2 regions of the Clostridium sediminicola genome follow, and region 2 is predicted to be linked to the other one. Evidence: predicted binding sites of a transcription regulator. Region 2 holds the regulator's gene; the other holds the start of a gene.
What was found. The regulator HrcA, encoded in region 2, represses chaperone genes, less so after heat shock. The targets are predictions, from matches to a motif close to TGTTAGCACTCNNNNNNNNNGAGTGCTAACA.
Positions count from the first base shown of each region.

Region 1: a site for HrcA is predicted at 2,437-2,467, ahead of groES (co-chaperone GroES). Genes of this name have one in related genera too.

Region 1 covers NZ_BAABMF010000011.1:75,665-85,259, forward strand. Annotated here, with positions in the region: gene ACQ3F0_RS16935 (EAL domain-containing protein) at 1-62, shown strand, start outside; gene groL (chaperonin GroEL) at 346-1,977, opposite strand; gene groES (co-chaperone GroES) at 2,007-2,291, opposite strand; gene ACQ3F0_RS16950 (TIGR01906 family membrane protein) at 2,690-3,364, shown strand; gene ACQ3F0_RS16955 (TVP38/TMEM64 family protein) at 3,420-4,118, opposite strand; gene ACQ3F0_RS16960 (DNA-3-methyladenine glycosylase family protein) at 4,134-5,015, opposite strand; gene ACQ3F0_RS16965 (FTR1 family iron permease) at 5,154-5,858, opposite strand; gene ACQ3F0_RS16970 (redox-sensing transcriptional repressor Rex) at 6,093-6,725, opposite strand; gene ACQ3F0_RS16975 (ABC-F family ATP-binding cassette domain-containing protein) at 7,124-9,037, shown strand; gene thrC (threonine synthase) at 9,246-9,595, opposite strand, start outside.
Region 2 covers NZ_BAABMF010000020.1:36,871-46,465, forward strand. Annotated here, with positions in the region: gene gpr (GPR endopeptidase) at 1-109, shown strand, start outside; gene ACQ3F0_RS22190 (stage II sporulation protein P) at 165-1,280, shown strand; gene ACQ3F0_RS22195 (hypothetical protein) at 1,379-1,828, shown strand; gene lepA (translation elongation factor 4) at 2,004-3,809, shown strand; gene hemW (radical SAM family heme chaperone HemW) at 4,179-5,303, shown strand; gene hrcA (heat-inducible transcriptional repressor HrcA) at 5,519-6,601, shown strand; gene grpE (nucleotide exchange factor GrpE) at 6,614-7,264, shown strand; gene dnaK (molecular chaperone DnaK) at 7,304-9,154, shown strand; gene dnaJ (molecular chaperone DnaJ) at 9,313-9,595, shown strand, end outside.

The sequences.
Region 1 (9,595 bases), on a different contig from region 2:
ACATTCAAAAACCTCAAGAAACTATTGAAGAAGATATTTTTGCTTTAAGAATCTTTGGATAGAAACGGAAATAAACAATCTTTTAAGCTTACTTCACTTACTATCGCTGCTTTATATGGTGCTTTTGAAGATAAATCAAGAACTAATATATCCAGTGAAATAAGCTTAGTAAAAAAAGAAGCAAAAAAAATCAACGGTAGTAGCTTAGTAATTAAAGACTTGAAAAACTTATCAATCTGTCAAATAAGGAATAACTTATTAGAATATACACTCTCTAAATCTTGTTGATAATATAAAGAGAGATTACTCAAATTAAAGTAATCTCTCTTTATATATTTTAACTTTTTAGTACATTCCGTCCATTCCCATACCCATTCCTGGACCAGCAGGTGCAGCTGGTTGTTTTTCTGGTAATTCAGCTACTACACACTCAGTTGTTAAGAATGTTGAAGCAACAGATGCAGCATTTTGTAATGCAGATCTTGTAACTTTAGTTGGATCAACTATTCCTCTCTCAACCATATTTACATATTCTTCACGAAGAGCATCGAAACCGAATCCATTTTCACTATTTTTGATCTTTTCAATTATAACAGATCCTTCTAAACCAGCATTTTCAGCAATTTGTCTTACTGGTTCTTCAAGAGCTCTTCTAACTATTTCAATACCAATTTTAGCATCTGCGTCCTCATTAGTTAATTCAGAAACTGCTTTTATTACATTGACATATGCAGTTCCACCACCAGGTACGATACCTTCTTCTACAGCTGCTTTAGTAGCTGCTAAAGCATCTTCAATTCTTAATTTTCTTTCTTTTAACTCAGTTTCAGTTGCAGCACCAACTTTGATTACAGCAACTCCACCAGCTAATTTTGCAAGTCTTTCTTGTAATTTTTCTCTATCAAACTCAGAAGTAGTAGTTTCGATTTGATTTCTTATTTGAGATACTCTATCATTTATAGCTGCTTTTTCTCCTCTACCATTAACAATAACAGTATTTTCTTTAGAAACCTTAACACTTTCAGCTCTACCTAACATATCAATAGTTACATCTTTTAAATCTCTTCCTAGTTCTTCAGAAATAACTTCTCCACCTGTAAGAGTAGCAATATCCAATAACATTTCTTTTCTTCTATCCCCAAATCCTGGAGCTTTAACAGCAACTGCAACGAAAGTTCCTCTTAATCTATTAACAATTATGTTTGCTAAAGCATCGCCTTCAACATCTTCTGCTATGATTAAAAGCTTTTTACCTTGTTGAACAATTTGCTCTAAAACTGGAAGTACATCTTGGAAATTACTGATTTTTTTATCAGTAATCAATACTACCGCATCATCTAAAACTGCTTCCATTTTTTCAGCATCTGTTACCATATATGGACTTAAGTATCCTCTATCAAACTGCATACCTTCAACAACATCTAACTCAGTTTCCATTGATTTAGATTCTTCTACAGTAATTACACCTTCGTTACCTACTTTTTCCATAGCATCAGCAATTAACTTACCTATAGTCTCATCTGCAGCTGAAATTGCAGCAACTCTAGCTATATCTTCTTTACCAGCTACTGGTTTAGAAGCATTTTTTATTCCTTCAACAGAAACCTCTACAGCACTTTTAATTCCTTGTCTTATTAACATAGGATTGGCACCAGCTGTTACGTTTTTTAAACCTTCTCTAATTATTGCTTGTGCTAATAATGTAGCAGTAGTAGTTCCATCTCCTGCAACGTCATTAGTTTTTGTTGCAACTTCCTTAACTAGTTGAGCTCCCATATTTTCATATGGATCCTCTAATTCGATTTCTCTTGCTATACTCACACCATCATTAGTTATTAATGGTGCTCCAAATTTTTTATCTAAAACAACATTTCTTCCTTTTGGTCCTAATGTAACTTTAACTGTATTCGCTAAAGTATCAACTCCTGCTTGCATACTTCTTCTTGCATCTTCGCCAAATTTTATGCTTTTAGCCATTTTATTTTCCTCCTATCAATTTGAACTTTTTATTCTACTACTGCTAAAATATCACTTTGTTTTAAAATAACGTAATCTACATTGTCATACTTAACTTCAGTTCCAGCATATTTTGAATATAGAACCTTATCTCCTACTTTTACTTCCATAACGATTTCTTTTCCATCTACTATTCCGCCAGGTCCTACTGCTACTACCTCTGCCTCTTGTGGTTTTTCTTTTGCTGAACCCATTAATACTATTCCGCTTTTAGTTTTTTCTTCTGCTTCTAAACTTTTAATTACTACTCTGTCACCAAGTGGTCTTATATTCATAAATAAACCCTCCTTATGTATAGAGAATACATAGTGAAACTTAATTTGTACTTGTATCAAAATCTCTACGTTTCAATGAGTTATGGACAAGTATAAATTAATAGTTCAACTTGAATCTCTATGTTATATAAATTTAATCATATATTGTTAGCACTCTCTATTATTGAGTGCTAATACAATTATAATATTAATTTATAGTAATTTTAATATCAAATTCCATAGTTTAACTAATTTTAGCATTTACATTGTATATCTCAAGATATTTCGTATTATCTTCCTTATTCATCAATTTACTTTAATTTACTCTAAATTTTTAAAAATGCTCCATATGTTATAATATTTTTGACTGATTTTTAAGAAACTATTCACACAAAAAAAAGATAAAGGTAGGCGATAATATGCGAATTAACTCAAAATTGATGATTGGATATGAAGTAATATTAACTTTAATGTTAACAATTATTCTAATCGTAGCAAGTTCAAAGTTTGTTCTTAAATTTAAACCAATATATTATTATGACGTAGTAAACTTAAATATTAGCGAACAAACAGATTATACAAATATTGAAATCAAACAAAATTATGATTATATAGTTCACTATGTAGGTTCATTAAAAAATATAGATTTTGAGCTTCCATCAATTAATTTTTCACAGTCAGGAAAGCAACATTTCAAAGAAGTTAAAGTTATATATAATACTCTTGATATATTATCAATGATTTTATTGGTAATTTTCGCTATCAATATAACAAATATTATAAAGCATAAAACATATAACTTCTTAAAATATACATCAATAACTTTATTAGGCTTACCTTTATTACTTGGTTCTTTTTTCTTAATTAATTTTGATAAAAGTTTTACTATTTTTCATAAAATATTTTTTAGAAATGATATGTGGCTATTTAATCCTGAAACAGACCCAATAATAAATATATTACCTCAAGAATTTTTCTTTCATAGCGCAATCATCCTTGTAATTATTTTAATAATATTTAGTGCTATAATTTACTATATTTATAGACTTATTAATAACAAATATATTAGAAATAGCTCAAAATATACTTTGTAACATTATATTGCTATATCTATGTAATAGCATATAAAAGAGCAATAACAAGAATAAATCAATTGTTTTCTCTTGTTATTGCTCTTATTATTCTTTCGCCCCTAAACACACCAACAATAAATAAAATACTCATTGTTACAGCAATAAAAACTAGCATATGATTCTTTCCACTCAATAATTCATGCCCAAAGTATGCTGATACAACTATTCCTGGAACTCTACCAATAGTTGAATATATAATAAAATCCTTAAAATTAATATCCGCTATTCCACAAAAATATCCTAATACATCTTTTGGAAGTCCCGGAATTAAATATATCAAAAAAACTATATATTTCATACTTCCAAGTTGTAGAATTTTGCTAAATAATTTTAAATCTTTTTCTGAAATTATTTTTTTTACAAATGGCTTTCCAAACTTAAATGATAGAGTATATACTATCATACTTCCCAAAGTAATTCCCATAATAGAAGCAATAGATCCTAAAAAAGTTCCGTAAATATAACCACTAGCTATTTGGATTATTTCGCCTGGTATAAAAAATGCAACCACTTGAACAATTTGTATTATCAAAAAAACTATATATCCAAAATTCCCATAACTCATTACAAGCTGTTTTATTTCTTGGGGGTCTTTTAGTATATAAAAATACTTTTTATAATATTCATATCCTACTATTGAAAAGAAAATGAGAATAAAGAAAAATATTATATATGGTTTATAGTTTTTTATTAAATCTTTTATAAGTTCAAACATTCACTCACCCTAATTTTAACTAATTTTTATATTATTCTCCCTAGCATAATAAAAAAGATATTGTTGTGCAAAGCCTGCTAGCATACCAAATTTATCCACACTAAATTCTCTGATTTTTTTCAAAGAGACATCTGGTGCCAAATAAAAAAACTGCATAGCTCTTTTCACCCATACATCTACAGGAAATGCTGAATATTTCCCCATAGAAAACAGCATTATACAATCTCCTACTTTAGGCCCAATTCCTTGCATCTTTTGAAGTTCTTTGTGACATAACTCATCTTCTAAATTACAAATGTAGTTAATATCTACTTCTCCACTATATATCTTCTTAACTGTATCATTTATATACTTTGCTCTAAATCCAACACCACATTCTCTAAAATCTTCTGTAGTCTTATCTTTTAAATCCTCAATACTAGGAAAAGAATAATAAACTTTGTCTTTATAAATTAATGGAGTTCCCCACTTTTGGGATATCTTATTAATTGCTCTTTTAATCATCGGAATTCGATTGTTAGAAGAAATAATAAAAGAAATTATTATTTCAAAAGGGTCTTGCTTTAAAATCCTTATCCCATTTCCAAATAAAACTGCTTTTTGTAAAGTATCGTCTTCTCTTAAAATCTCTTTTATAGAATCATAATCACGATATAAATCAAAATATTCAACCCAAACCTTCTCAAATTCTTCTTCATTAGTATTGTATATAATAACATCATTCCCTATTTTCTCAACTTCTATTACTTTATTATGTACAATACCTATATATGAGTCATTACTAGTCCTCTCCCATCTAAAGCATTGACCGCATTCAAATATATGTTTTAAATCAAAATTTCTAACTTCTTTAATTATTATTTTATTTACATAATTTTCAATATATTTAAAATCCATCTTTTATCACCCCAATATCAGATAATTATACTACTAAAAATTAAATTCGCTAATAAATATAACTAATACCTTTATAAATTATAACATATAATAAATTAACCTTGAGAGAATAAATTTATTCACTCAAGGTTTGATAATCTAAATTTTATTTTTTCTCATATACTTTTTAAGTTCTCTTTTTAAGAATAAAAACAACAAAGGAATTGAGTAAATTAATTGTCCTGCCATTTCTATTGATTCATTCTCCGGTACAAACTCCACTAAGCCTTCTCCAAATAAGTGTCCACCAATTATTATTAAAAATACAGTTAATGCAGCAAAAATCAAATTTAAATTTAGCTTAATTGTTGTTTTATACATTATTACCATTAACACTAAAGCAAATAATACACCCAGTAATATACCTATTGTAATATTTAAAGGATTTTGACTCATTGTTGGTAATAAAAATACAATTATCTCAAGACTTTCTCTAAAAATAGTTACTGCTGCCAATATAAATAGACTAGTCCCTTTTAATTTTATATCAAATTTTGAATTTACATCCAATGTAATATTTTTAGTTTTCCTTCCTATCCATACTATTTGATACAGGATAAGAACAGCTAAAAGTATCAGGGTTCCTCCAAAAAACAGCTTTTGTGCCATGCCTTCTAATGAATTGATTCCATTTATTAAAAAAGCACCCGATAAAATACTGAGAATCAATCCTGTACCACATCCTGCAAATATAAATTTTTGCAATTCTTGTCTATTGATTTTATAAACATAAACAATCAATGGCACAATAATAATTAACATCTCTAAAAATTCTCGAAAAGTAATAACTAAAGTAGTCCCCATATATTTTCCCCCTTTAACAATAATGCTTGTACTACTTTTACACAGTATTTCCCTTTTACTCTGAGAAATCTATGTATATTCATTTAAGGAAAAATAAACAGATATACTTATATATTTAAGATATGCTAATATTTCGTATGTGTTCCAAAATATAAATCCAAGAAACAAAGATACCCTTGATTCTTGGATTTATATTCTTTCAAATAAATTTTTACATAACTTTTACAACTTAATTTATTTTTCTCCATTTAGTAAATACGTTAATGTAAGCAAACTTTCACTTAAGTGAACATTTTCAATAATTATGTCTTCACCAGCTTCTAAATCTATTGGTGCAAAATTCCACACACCTTTGACTCCATTTTCAACTAATGTGTCACATACATGCTGAGCCTTTTCATTTGGTACACAAATAACCCCTACATCGATTTTATTGGCTTTTAAGAACTCACCTAAGTTATCTATATCCAAAACCTCAACGTCTCTTATTTTAAGTCCTATAAGCTTAGGATTGATATCAAATATTGCTTCTAGCCTAAATCCTATCTTTTGAAATTGTGAATAATTGGCAATTGCTTGCCCAATATTACCTGCCCCTACAATAACAGTTTTATATTCATAATTCAAACCTAAAATAGCACTGATTTCTTTATATAGATCTGCTACATTATATCCATATCCTTGTTGTCCAAAATCACCAAAACAATTTAAATCTTGTCTTATTTGAGAAGCTGTAAATCCTATTTTTGTACTTAATTCTTTTGATGAAATTCTATCTACGTCATTTTTTAATAATTCAAATAAGTATCTATGGTATTTAGGTAATCTTCTTACAACTGCCATTGAAATATTCTTCTTCTTTTCCACTTAGTGCACTCCTTTTCTTTAATTTCAATATAAATAAACTCTTAAAATTTCTATTATTAAATATTTTAACTACATAGCTTATTTAGTATTTAAGTTTCTTATGTTATAATCTTTGAAGATATAGTAATATTATATCAGTTTACTATATTTACTCTAATTAAATATTTCATTTTTATATTATAATAATTAATAATAAAAAAGACAAGTATTTAGATTGTTTATCATTTAACATTCTTACTTAATTGTAATATATTTATGTATACAATTTCAATACTTCTTTTTATTTTGTATAAATTTACATTAATTTTAACAATTTCTATTTATCCAAAGGAATTAAGAATTATTATACTCAATTTTAATTAAAATCACAATGTAATATTTTTAGGTAGGTGAAAATAATGGTTGTTCTAAGTTGTAAAAACATAAAAAAAAGTTATGGCATTGACATAATATTAAGTAATATAACATTCAATATTAATGAAGGAGAGAATATTGGTTTTGTCGGTCCTAATGGGGCAGGAAAATCCACTTTATTCAAGATACTATGTAAAAAAATTGAAGCTGATAGTGGTGAAATTTATATTGATAAAAACAAGAAAATAGGCTACTTGTCTCAACATTTATCACTAGAAAGTGACAATACAATTTATGATGAAATCCTTCTTGTTTTTAATGAGCTTATTGATCTTGAAAATAAAGTGGCTGAATTAGAAATTGAATTAAACAAACCTTATGATATAAATAATAGAGATTATCACGACAAAGTTATAAAATCATACACTGAACTATCAGAATTATATGTAACAAGAGGTGGATACACCTATAAAGGTGAAATAAATAAAGTTTTGAAAGGTCTTGGTTTTTCAGAAGGTGATTATACTAAAAAAATAAATATTCTAAGCGGTGGTCAAAAAACTAGAGTTGCTCTTTGTAAATTGTTACTTTCTAATCCGGAAATATTATTATTAGATGAACCAACTAACCATTTAGATTTAGAAGCAATTGAATGGCTTGAAGAATATTTAACAAACTATAAAGGCACCATAATAGTAATTTCCCACGATAGATTTTTCTTAGATAGTATTACAGATAAAACTATTGAAATTCAGAATGGGGAAATAGAAATGTATAATGGAAATTATACAAAATTTATAGATTTAAAAAAGAAAAGATTAGAAGAAAAGCAAAAAGCTTACTCTTTACAACAAAATGAAATAAAAAGACAAGAAGAAATTATTGATAAATATAAATCATTTAATAGAGAAAAAAGTATTCGTGCTGCACGAAGTAGACAAAAATCACTTGATAAAATTGAAAGAATCAAGGAACCACCAAAAGAACATAAAATTCATCGAATTACTTTTGATGCTGATATTAAGAGTGGAAATGATGTTCTTCATGCAGAAAATCTAAAAAAGCAATATGGAGAAAAACTTCTCTTTGAAAATGTTTTTTTAGATATAAACTCTGGTGAAAAAACTGCTCTTATAGGTGAAAATGGACGTGGAAAAACAACTCTGTTCAAAATAATTATGAATAAACTTTCTCCAGATGATGGATTTATTTCGTTAGGTAAAAATGTAATTATAGGTTATTATGATCAAGAGCAATCAGATTTACATTTTGAAAAAACTATCATAGACGAAGTTTGGGATGCTTATCCTCATATGACTACAACAGAATTAAGAAATGCATTAGCAGCCTTTTTATATAGAGGCGACGATGTATTCAAAGAAATTTCAAATCTAAGCGGTGGTGAGAAGTGTAGAATAAACTTATTGAAATTAATGCTCTCAAAGTCAAATTTTCTTCTTTTAGACGAACCTACCAATCATTTGGATGTTATGTCAAGAGAAGCTCTTGAAGATGCTTTAATGAGTTATGATGGAACTATTCTTGTTATTTCTCATGATAGATATTTTTTAAATAAAGTAGTAACAAAGATACATGAACTTACTTGTTCAGAAATTAAAACTTATTTAGGCAATTATAGCTACTTTATAGAAAAAAAGAAAAATCCAAATAGATTTATAGATGAAGAAAATTATACTGGTAAAACCAAGACTCAAATTAAAAATGAAAAGAAAAAACTAAAAGAAGAGAAAAAACTTCAGAAACAAAAGGAATTAGAAGTAAAAAGATTAGAAGAGTCAATTGCAAATCTTGAAATGGAAATTGAAGAACTGCAAAATAAACTTTGTTTAGAAGAAGTTTACTCAAGTCCTGAAAAAAGTGAAGGTATAAACAAAAAAATTAAGCTTAAAGAAGATAATTTAAGTGGATTATATGAAGAATGGGAAAACAGCATGTGATTCAATTTTATTATAAATTGCGAACTTTTCATTCAATATCAACATTCTTTTAAAATATAGCCAAACTTTAAAAGGGTATTATCCTCAGATAATACCTTTTTTTGTTATAGATAAACCACTTCAACTATAAATCTATACACGTCCATAACTCATTAAAACCTGAGATTTTGTACATGTATAGATTAAGTTTACGTATGATTTTTCTTTATTACTTCAGTTTCAAAATGTCTTTTACTTCCTCATCAATTTTTGTCTTTTCACAAATCCTTTTATGAACAATTTCTCTCTTCTCAATATCTTTTATACCATCTGGAATAGTTATTGAAGTTAATTTTTCCATTTCTCTTACTAATTCAAAATCGTCCACACCTATATATTTTTCATCTAAGGCATTCATAACTGATACTGTAAATTTATAAGGACTAGCTGTAGATATTATAACTGATTTATTTTTATCGTTTGATTTATTTTTATAATCTTTATATACAGCATAAGCAACAGCAGTATGTGTATCCATCAAATAACCTTCATTATCATAAACATCTTTTATTGATTCTA
Region 2 (9,595 bases):
AGATGTTGACTTAATCATTGATACTACTTCTACGGTAATTGCAAATGGCGTAAACATTGCACTTCAACCGGCAATGAATCTAGAAGAAATAAATAAATACTTAAATTAGTAATATTTGAAAAACATCCCTTCATATATATAAGTATAACTAAGGAGGGGTAGTAGTGAACAATCGAAAATTAGTTTTGATGCAGAATACTTCCTTAATTATTACAAGTGTCTGCATGTTTTTTATTACAATGCTTCTGTTTGTGTTTATTTACAAACAAGCTGTAGGGTATAGTAATAGTAATGGATTAAGAAGAAATATGTTTTATGTTAATATAATTAACTATACTATGCCTCAAGTGAAAGTAGTAACTTTTAACGAAGAAGATATGGCCGAAAATGAAATGTCTTTAAAAAAGACTATTAGCAAGGTTCTAGGGATTAGCATTGATGACCCATATACAATTATACATAGGGAAATGGCATCATTAAATCTTGCTCCTTTTTCGGGGAATATGGACAACCGATATGCTAGCGAAGAAGTTGATACAGTAAATTCTAAAGATAAAGCTAATAATAGTACAGACACGATATTTGATTTAGACAATGAAGTTGTAGAAAAAGATGATAAAAAGAATAATGTAGACACATCATCAAATGCTGTTTTTAATACTTCGTTGGTAAAACCCTTGAGCGAAGTTCCGGAGGTTCTGATTTATCATACACATACTTCAGAGAGTTTTGCACCTGGTAAAGCAAATTCTACAGATCAAAATGTGAATATTTGTTCTGTAGGAGAAGAATTAAAGAAACAATTAGAACAATATGGGATTTCTGTAATTCATGATACTACTGTACATGATAGAGATGTATATCTAAAAAGTTATGAAAGATCATCAGTTACACTAGATAAATACTTGAAGAAGTATGGTGACTTCAAATTAATTATTGATATGCATAGGGATGCAGTAGTAGATAAAAATGCAATAACAGCAACATTTAATAATGAAAATTTGTCAAAAATAATGTTTGTTATGACGAAAAAAAATCCTCATTTCAATGAAAATATGAAAAATGTAAATAGTTTAATAGAAATTTCAAATAGACTATTTCCAGGCTTTTGTAAAGGGGTATATTATTATAACTACGGAAGTGTATATTTTAATCAAAATGATAGTGTAAATGCTTTACTAATTGAGGTGGGATCACATGTGAATACTACCAACGAGGCAAAAACATCTGCAAAATACATAGCAAGAGTAATCGCAGAGCATTTGAATGGTAAAAATTGAAAAACGTCATATAATATTTGGGTTAGATAGAATTATATGTATCTAAATTGAATAAAAATTAACGAAAAGTACATCCTTTTAATTAAGGAGGTGCTTTTTTGGGTAAAAAAACCGCTAAGATAAGTTTCGTAGTATTATTGGCTTTGGGGATTATTGGTGTATCAGTTGTAAATATAAGATTGAATAGAAGGATATATTCGGATATCATTTTTTCTATAGATAAACAAGAAAGCGAAAATAATAAAAAAGGTTTGTGGAATTTAGACTATATGGAGCAAGTATTAAGCAATCCTAATAAGTATAAGGGAAGCGAATATGAAGATGAAGAAAATACTAGATTGTTTGATGATTTAAGAGATGATATTGCTGTGAGTAATAATTCGGATATTTCCAATGAATTTGGAGGACTTAGCTTTAATTCAGTTCCTAAAATTAAAATGTTACTTAACAAAGAACCTTTTGATTTTAGAATATCTACTAAAAATTATATTATAAGTTTTAATGGTGAATCAATTGAGAAGCTAAAACGTTTAGAAAAGCTAAAATAAAAGATTAAACCCTAAAAAGTGAGTTAAAGACAGTGCTTTTTAGGGTTTATTTAAATAAATGAGCATATCTTGTTGACAGAACTCCTATAATCTATGTTATAATTTACTTTGATTTATATGTATATAGATAAATAATTGATATGTGTTTATCTGTATGTGCAGTGGAGGTATTAATATGAGTAGAGATAGAAAAAAATTTATAAGAAATTTTTCAATAGTAGCACATATAGACCATGGGAAGTCAACTTTGGCAGATAGATTATTGGAAAAAACAGGGACATTAACAAAGAGAGAAATGGAAGCTCAAGTACTTGATAACATGGAATTGGAAAGAGAAAGAGGAATTACTATTAAATCTCAAGCTGCAAGGCTTATTTATAAAAGAGAAGATGGAAATGAATATATTCTTAATTTAATAGATACTCCTGGGCATGTAGATTTTACTTATGAAGTATCAAGAAGTTTAGCGGCATGTGAAGGGGCACTTTTAGTTGTTGATTCTACTCAAGGGATTCAAGCACAAACTTTAGCTAACTGTTATTTAGCTTTAGATAATGACCTTGAAATAGTGCCAGTAATTAATAAAATAGATTTACCTTCAGCTAGACCAGATGAGATAAAAGAAGAAATTGAGGATGTAATTGGGATAGAAGCACATGATGCACCAATGGTGTCAGCTAAAACTGGTTTGAATATTGAAGATGTTTTAGAAACCATTGTTGAAAAGGTTCCATCACCATCTGGTGATGAAGAAGCACCATTAAAGGCTCTAATATTTGACTCTTCATATGATAGTTATAAAGGTGTTGTATGTTATGTAAGAATTATTGATGGAGTAGTTAAACCTGGAACAAAAATAAAGTTTATGGCAAGTGGTAAAGTTTACGAGGCTACAGAAGTGGGCGTGTTTGCGCCAAACTATTTTCCAACTAAAGAATTGTCAGCAGGGGATGTTGGATATATAACAGGTTCTATAAAGAATCTTAGAGATGCTGCTGTTGGAGATACTATAACTGAACTTAATAGAGAGACAGATGAAGCGCTAGAGGGATATAGACCGGCAGTACCTATGGTGTTTAGTGGTATTTATCCAATTGATGGAGCTAAGTATGATGAATTGAAAGAGGCTTTGGAAAAACTAAAATTAAATGATGCAGCTCTTTCCTTTGAACCTGAAACTTCTATTGCATTAGGGTTTGGATTTAGATGTGGATTCTTAGGTCTTCTGCATATGGAAATTATACAGGAAAGAATAGAGAGAGAATTCAATTTGGAAATCATCACAACTGCACCGTCAGTTATATATAGAGTTTTTAAGAATAATGGTGAAGAAATTCAAATTACAAATCCTACAAATTTGCCGGATGTAACAGAAATAAGTAGAATGGAAGAGCCTATTGTCAAAGCATCTATTATAACTCCTTCTGAATATGTTGGTGCTGTAATGGATCTAGCTCAAGATAGAAGAGGTGTTTATATAGACATGGAATATATTGAAACCACAAGAGTAGTGATTAATTATATTATTCCATTGAATGAAATTATATATGACTTCTTTGATACATTAAAATCTAAAACAAGAGGATATGCTTCATTGGACTATGAGTTAGATGGCTATCAACAAGCAAAACTTGTTAAATTAGATATGTTGTTAAATGGTGATATAGTAGATGCTCTATCAATGATTGTTCCTGAAGAAAAATCATATAGAAAAGGTAGAGGGATTGCTGAAAAACTTAAAGAAGTTATTCCTAGACAAATGTTTGAAGTTCCTATTCAAGCAGCTATAGGTGGGAAAATAATAGCTAGAGAGACTGTAAAAGCCATGAGAAAAGATGTATTAGCAAAATGCTATGGTGGAGATATTTCAAGAAAGAGAAAACTTCTTGAAAAACAAAAAGAAGGAAAGAAAAGAATGCGACAAGTTGGTAGCGTAGAAGTACCACAGGAAGCATTTATGTCTATACTTAAAGTAGACTAATTACTCAGTTTGCAGTTGACGGTTGACAGTTAACAGTTAAGGATGATTCTCTTTCAGAGAATCTAAAATTAAAGTTTTTATCAATTTTTTTAAAGGTTTAACAGGTTATACGTTGAGGGGATCGTTGAAGAATAATTTCTACTAAGAATATCTTTCAAAAAATGATTAAAACGTTCATATTTTCAAAGATAAGTAGAACTAATTCTTAAGCCGACCCATAGGACCTTTTGCTACTGCAAAAGAACAAATTGAATTTTAAGCTTTCCCTTGGGAAAGGTGTCCTTTACTGTCAACTGAACACTGTCAACTGTAAACTGATAAAGTTGTAGTTTTCTAGAAGATGCTGTGTCAAAAGAGAGGTAATATATTATGAGTGATAAGTTATCATTATATATTCACATTCCTTTTTGTATGAAAAAGTGTTTGTATTGTGATTTTCCATCATATAGTAACATGGAAAGTTATATGATGGATTATTCAAATGCATTAGCTAAAGAAATTGAAAAATTGGATTATGATAATTTTTATACAATATTTATAGGTGGGGGAACTCCCACCTATTTATCTTTAGAGGGATGGAGAATAATAAGTAATGCTATAAAAAATAAAATCAAAAATAAGTTTACAGAGTTTACTGTAGAAGTAAATCCAGGAACTGCTGATAGGCAAAAGCTATTATTTTTAAAAAGCATAGGTGTAAATCGACTTAGTATTGGGCTTCAAGCTTGGCAAAATCAACATCTTAAAGAACTCGGGAGAATACATAAACTAGAAGAATTTCTGGAATTATATAATAGTGCAAGAGAAGTTGGATTTAAAAACATAAATATTGATTTAATGTATGGTTTGCCTAATCAGGATTTAGGTCAATGGAAAGAAACACTAGAAAATGCAGTACAACTACAACCGGAGCATATTTCATGCTATAGCTTGATAATTGAGGAAGGTACTCCTTTTTACTCAATGTATGAAAATAAAGTAATAGAATTGCCTTCTGAGGAAATAGAGAGAAAGATGAATGACTTTACAATAGAGTTTTTGGCTAAAAATAACTATAATAGATATGAAATATCAAACTATTCAAAAAAAGGTATGGAATGTAAGCATAATCTTGTATATTGGGATCTTGAGAACTATATAGGTTGCGGTGCAGGTGCACACTCTTACATTGAAGGAAGCAGATTTAATAATACTCAGTCTATTAAAGAGTATATTGAAAAAGTTAATTCTTCAGAAAATGCACACAAAGAGATGCTAGAAAATACTTTAGAAAATAATATGGAAGAATTCATGTTTTTAGGATTAAGAAAGATAAATGGTATATCTATAGAAAAATTTAATAAAAAATTCAAAAAGTCTATTTATGCAGTATACGGGCAAGTTATCGATAAATATATTGAGAGTAAACATATGCTGAAAGATGGTGATAGACTACATCTTAGTAATAGCGGAATAGAAATTTCAAATACAATAATGAGTGATTTTATATTGTAATAAAAGGAGTTTTTTTATAAAACGGCGAATACCAGCAATAATTTAAGAAAAATTGAGAAAAATATAGATAAATTCAAAAAAATAAGGAATAAATCAAAAATAAGATTCATAATTGGTGATTTTATAGTGTTGACAAAGATGTGCGCCACATGGTAAGTTTTAATCATAAGTCGTTAGCACTCGATTGAGGTGAGTGCTAATAAGGTGGTGGAGATATGAGCTATGATATGACTGATAGAAAAATCAAGATACTTGAGGCAATTATAAAAGACTATATAACATCAGGTGAACCTGTTGGATCAAGAACTCTTGCTAAAAAATATAACCTAGGAATTAGTTCTGCAACTATAAGAAATGAAATGTCTGATTTAGAGGAACTTGGTTATATCGAGCAACTTCACACTTCTTCTGGTAGAAAACCATCTGATAAAGGATATAGACTTTATGTGGACCAAATGATGCAACTTCAAAATCTAACTGCTGAAGAAGAACTCAAAATAAAAGCAAAATTGTTAGACGAGGCAATATACGAAGTGAATAAGGTTCTAAAAGGTGCTACTTTATTACTTTCGGAGTTAACTAAATTGACATGTGTGTTAAAAACTCCTTCAGTTAGAAATAGCTATATAAAAGCTGTTAAATTAGTTCCAATAGATAATCATAATATACTAGGCATTATTGTCACTGAAAATGGTATGATTACGAATAATATGATTAGAGTAGACAAAAAGATACAAACAGAGAATTTAGATAAATTATCTTTTGTGTTGAATAAAAGATTAAGAAATTTAACTATGGACGATATTAATTTAAGAGTAATTAATGATTTAAAAAAGGATTTATATGGTTATGAAGATATTTTCGATGCAATAATAACTACATTATATGATGCCCTTAGTAAAGAAGATAATAGTGAAATTTATTTTGAAGGGGCTAAAAATATTTTTAATTATTCAGAATACAATGATGTAGAAAAAGCAAAACAATTTTTATCGTTAATTGATGATAAGGCAATGATGATGCAACTTTTGAATTCAGCAAATGAAATTGAAGGTACAGGGATTCTAAAGACTGAAGAACCCAAAGTAATTGTAAAAATTGGTGCTGAAAATATTGCTGAAGATGCTAAGGATTGTAGTATATTAACTGCAGTCTACAGCGTGGATGACAAACCTTTAGGAACAATTGGACTTATAGGTCCTACAAGAATCAAATACTCAAAGGTTGTAGCTGTAATGGGAGAGTTTATTAAATTATTAAATGAAAATATATCAAATATTTATTATGATGATAGGTAAGAGGTGAATAGTATGAGTAATGAGGAAAATATTGTGGAGTCAGTAGATGAACAATTAGATTCACAGCAAGATGAAAAGCTTGAAGAGGCTGAAGTTAATGAGGACATTGAGTTTGAAGAGTTAAGTGAAAGTGAAGTTCATGAGTTGGAATGTGATGATAAATCCGAAGAACTTAATGAAAAAGAAAATACTATAAAAGAGTTGAATTTGGAGAGAAGTAGATTGTTTGGAGAAAAGAAAAGATTATCCAATGAACTAGAAACTTTAAAAGACAGATTTATGAGAACAAATGCAGAATACGATAATTATAGAAAAAGAACTGAGAAAGAAAAAAAAGCAATCTATACTGATTCATGTGCAGATGTATTAAAAAATATTTTGCCAGTTTTTGATAACCTTCAAAGAGCAATTCAAGCTGATGGGTCAGCTGAAGATTTGAAAAAAGGTATTGAAAGTACAATAAAGCAATTTGAATCTGCTTTAGAAAAATTAGGTATTGAAGAAATTGCGGTTACAGATGGATTTGACCCAAATTACCATGAAGCAATTATGCATATAGAAGATAGTAGCTATGATGCAAATGAAATTGTTGAAGTATTTCAAAAAGGTTTTAAAAGAGGAGATAAAGTTTTAAGGCATTCTTTAGTAAAAGTAGCTAATTAATATAAAAAATAGATGAAATGTATATAGGAGGTAAATGAAATGGGAAAAATTATAGGAATTGATTTAGGAACAACTAATTCATGCGTAGCAGTTATGGAAGGGGGAAATCCAACTGTTATAGCAAACGCAGAAGGAGCAAGAACAACTCCATCAGTTGTTGCTTTTAAAGATAATGGAGAAAGATTAGTAGGTCAGGTTGCAAAAAGACAAGCGATTACAAACCCAGATAAAACAATAAGTTCAATTAAGAGACATATGGGAACTGATTACAGAGTTGAAGTTGAAGGTAAAAAATCTTCTCCTGAAGAAATTTCAGCAATGATTCTTCAAAAATTAAAAGCTGATGCTGAAGCTTACTTAGGAGAAACAGTAAAAGAGGCAGTAATTACAGTTCCAGCATACTTTAACGACAGTGAGAGACAGGCAACTAAAAATGCTGGTAAAATAGCAGGATTAGATGTACTAAGAATAATCAATGAGCCAACAGCAGCTTCATTAGCTTATGGTTTAGACAAAACTGATTCTTCACAAACAATTCTTGTTTATGATTTAGGCGGTGGTACATTTGACGTATCTATACTTGAATTAGGTGAAGGAGTATTTGAAGTTAAATCAACTCATGGTAACACACATCTTGGTGGAGATGATTTTGATGAAAAAGTAATGAACCATATTGCTGAAAGTTTCAAAGCTGATACAGGTATTGATTTAAGAGCTGATAAAATGGCACTTCAAAGATTAAAAGAAGCTGCTGAAAAAGCTAAAATTGAATTATCTACTTCGTTATCTACTAGTATAAACTTACCGTTTATTACAGCTGATGCAACTGGTCCAAAGCATATTGATATGTCTTTAAGTAGAGCTAAATTTGATGAATTAACTCATAGTTTAGTTGATGATACAATAGGACCTATGAAAGAAGCACTTAAAGATTCAGGATTATCTATAAATGAAATTGATAAAATTGTTTTAGTTGGTGGTTCAACAAGAATTCCAGCAATCCAAGAAGCTGTTAAGAAATTTACTGGAAAAGATCCTTCAAAAGGTGTAAACCCAGATGAGTGTGTTGCAATGGGTGCGGCTATTCAAGCAGGAGTACTTACTGGTGAAGTTAAAGACGTTCTTTTACTTGATGTTACTCCATTAACATTGGGAATTGAAACTTTAGGAGGAGTAGCTACTCCATTAATTGAAAGAAATACTACAATACCTGCAAGAAAAAGTCAAATATTCTCAACTGCAGCAGATAGTCAAACTTCTGTAGAAATTCACATTGTTCAAGGTGAAAGAAAAATGGCTAATGGAAACAAGACTCTAGGAAGATTTATTCTTTCAGACATTCCAGCTGCACCTAGAGGAGTACCTCAAATAGAAGTTACTTTTGATATAGATGCAAATGGTATCTTGAATGTTTCTGCTCAAGATAAAGGAACAGGAAAAGAAGCGAAAATCACTATTACAGCTTCAACAAACTTAAATGATGATGAAATAGATAAGGCTGTTAAAGATGCAGAAAAATTTGCAGAAGAAGATGAAAAATTAAAAGAAAAAATTGATGTTAAGAATCAAGCAGATTCAACAGTTTATCAAACAGAAAAGACATTAACTGATCTTGGTGATAAAGTATCTGCTGAAGATAAAGCAACTGTAGATGAAAAATTAGCTGCTCTTAAAGCAGTTAAAGATGGAGAAGACACAGAAGCTATAAAAGCAGCTATGGAAGAATTAACTCAAGCGTTCTATGCGATTTCTTCTAAAATATATCAAGATCAAGCACAACAAGAAGGTGCTCCAGATATGGGCAACATGGGTGGAAATCCAGGAGGAACTCAAACTCCAGATGATGACAATGTAGTTGATGCAGATTTTAAGGTTGAAGAAGATAAATAAAATATGATATTATTAAGGGACGGGGAGTACTCCATCCCTTAATTTTAAGTATAGCTAAATACTAATATTCACATATATTGCATATAAAGCTATAATTATTATAGAGATAAATTAATAAAGGGTAAGTTTAAATAAATTTAGGTGGTGAAATAAGTAGGATGGCCAATAAGGATTACTATGAAGTTCTTGGTATTTCACGTGATGCCAGTGAAAGCGATATAAAAAAAGCATATAGAAAATTAGCAATGAAATACCATCCTGATAAAAACAAAGGAAATAAAGAGGCAGAAGAAAAATTTAAAGATATAAACGAAGCATATCAGGTTTTATCTGACCCTGAAAAGAAAGAGCAATTTGATAGATTCGGTACTACAGATTTTAATGGTGGCGGATTTGGAGGCGGTGGAGGATTTGATTTCTCCGGTATGGGCGGCTTCGAAG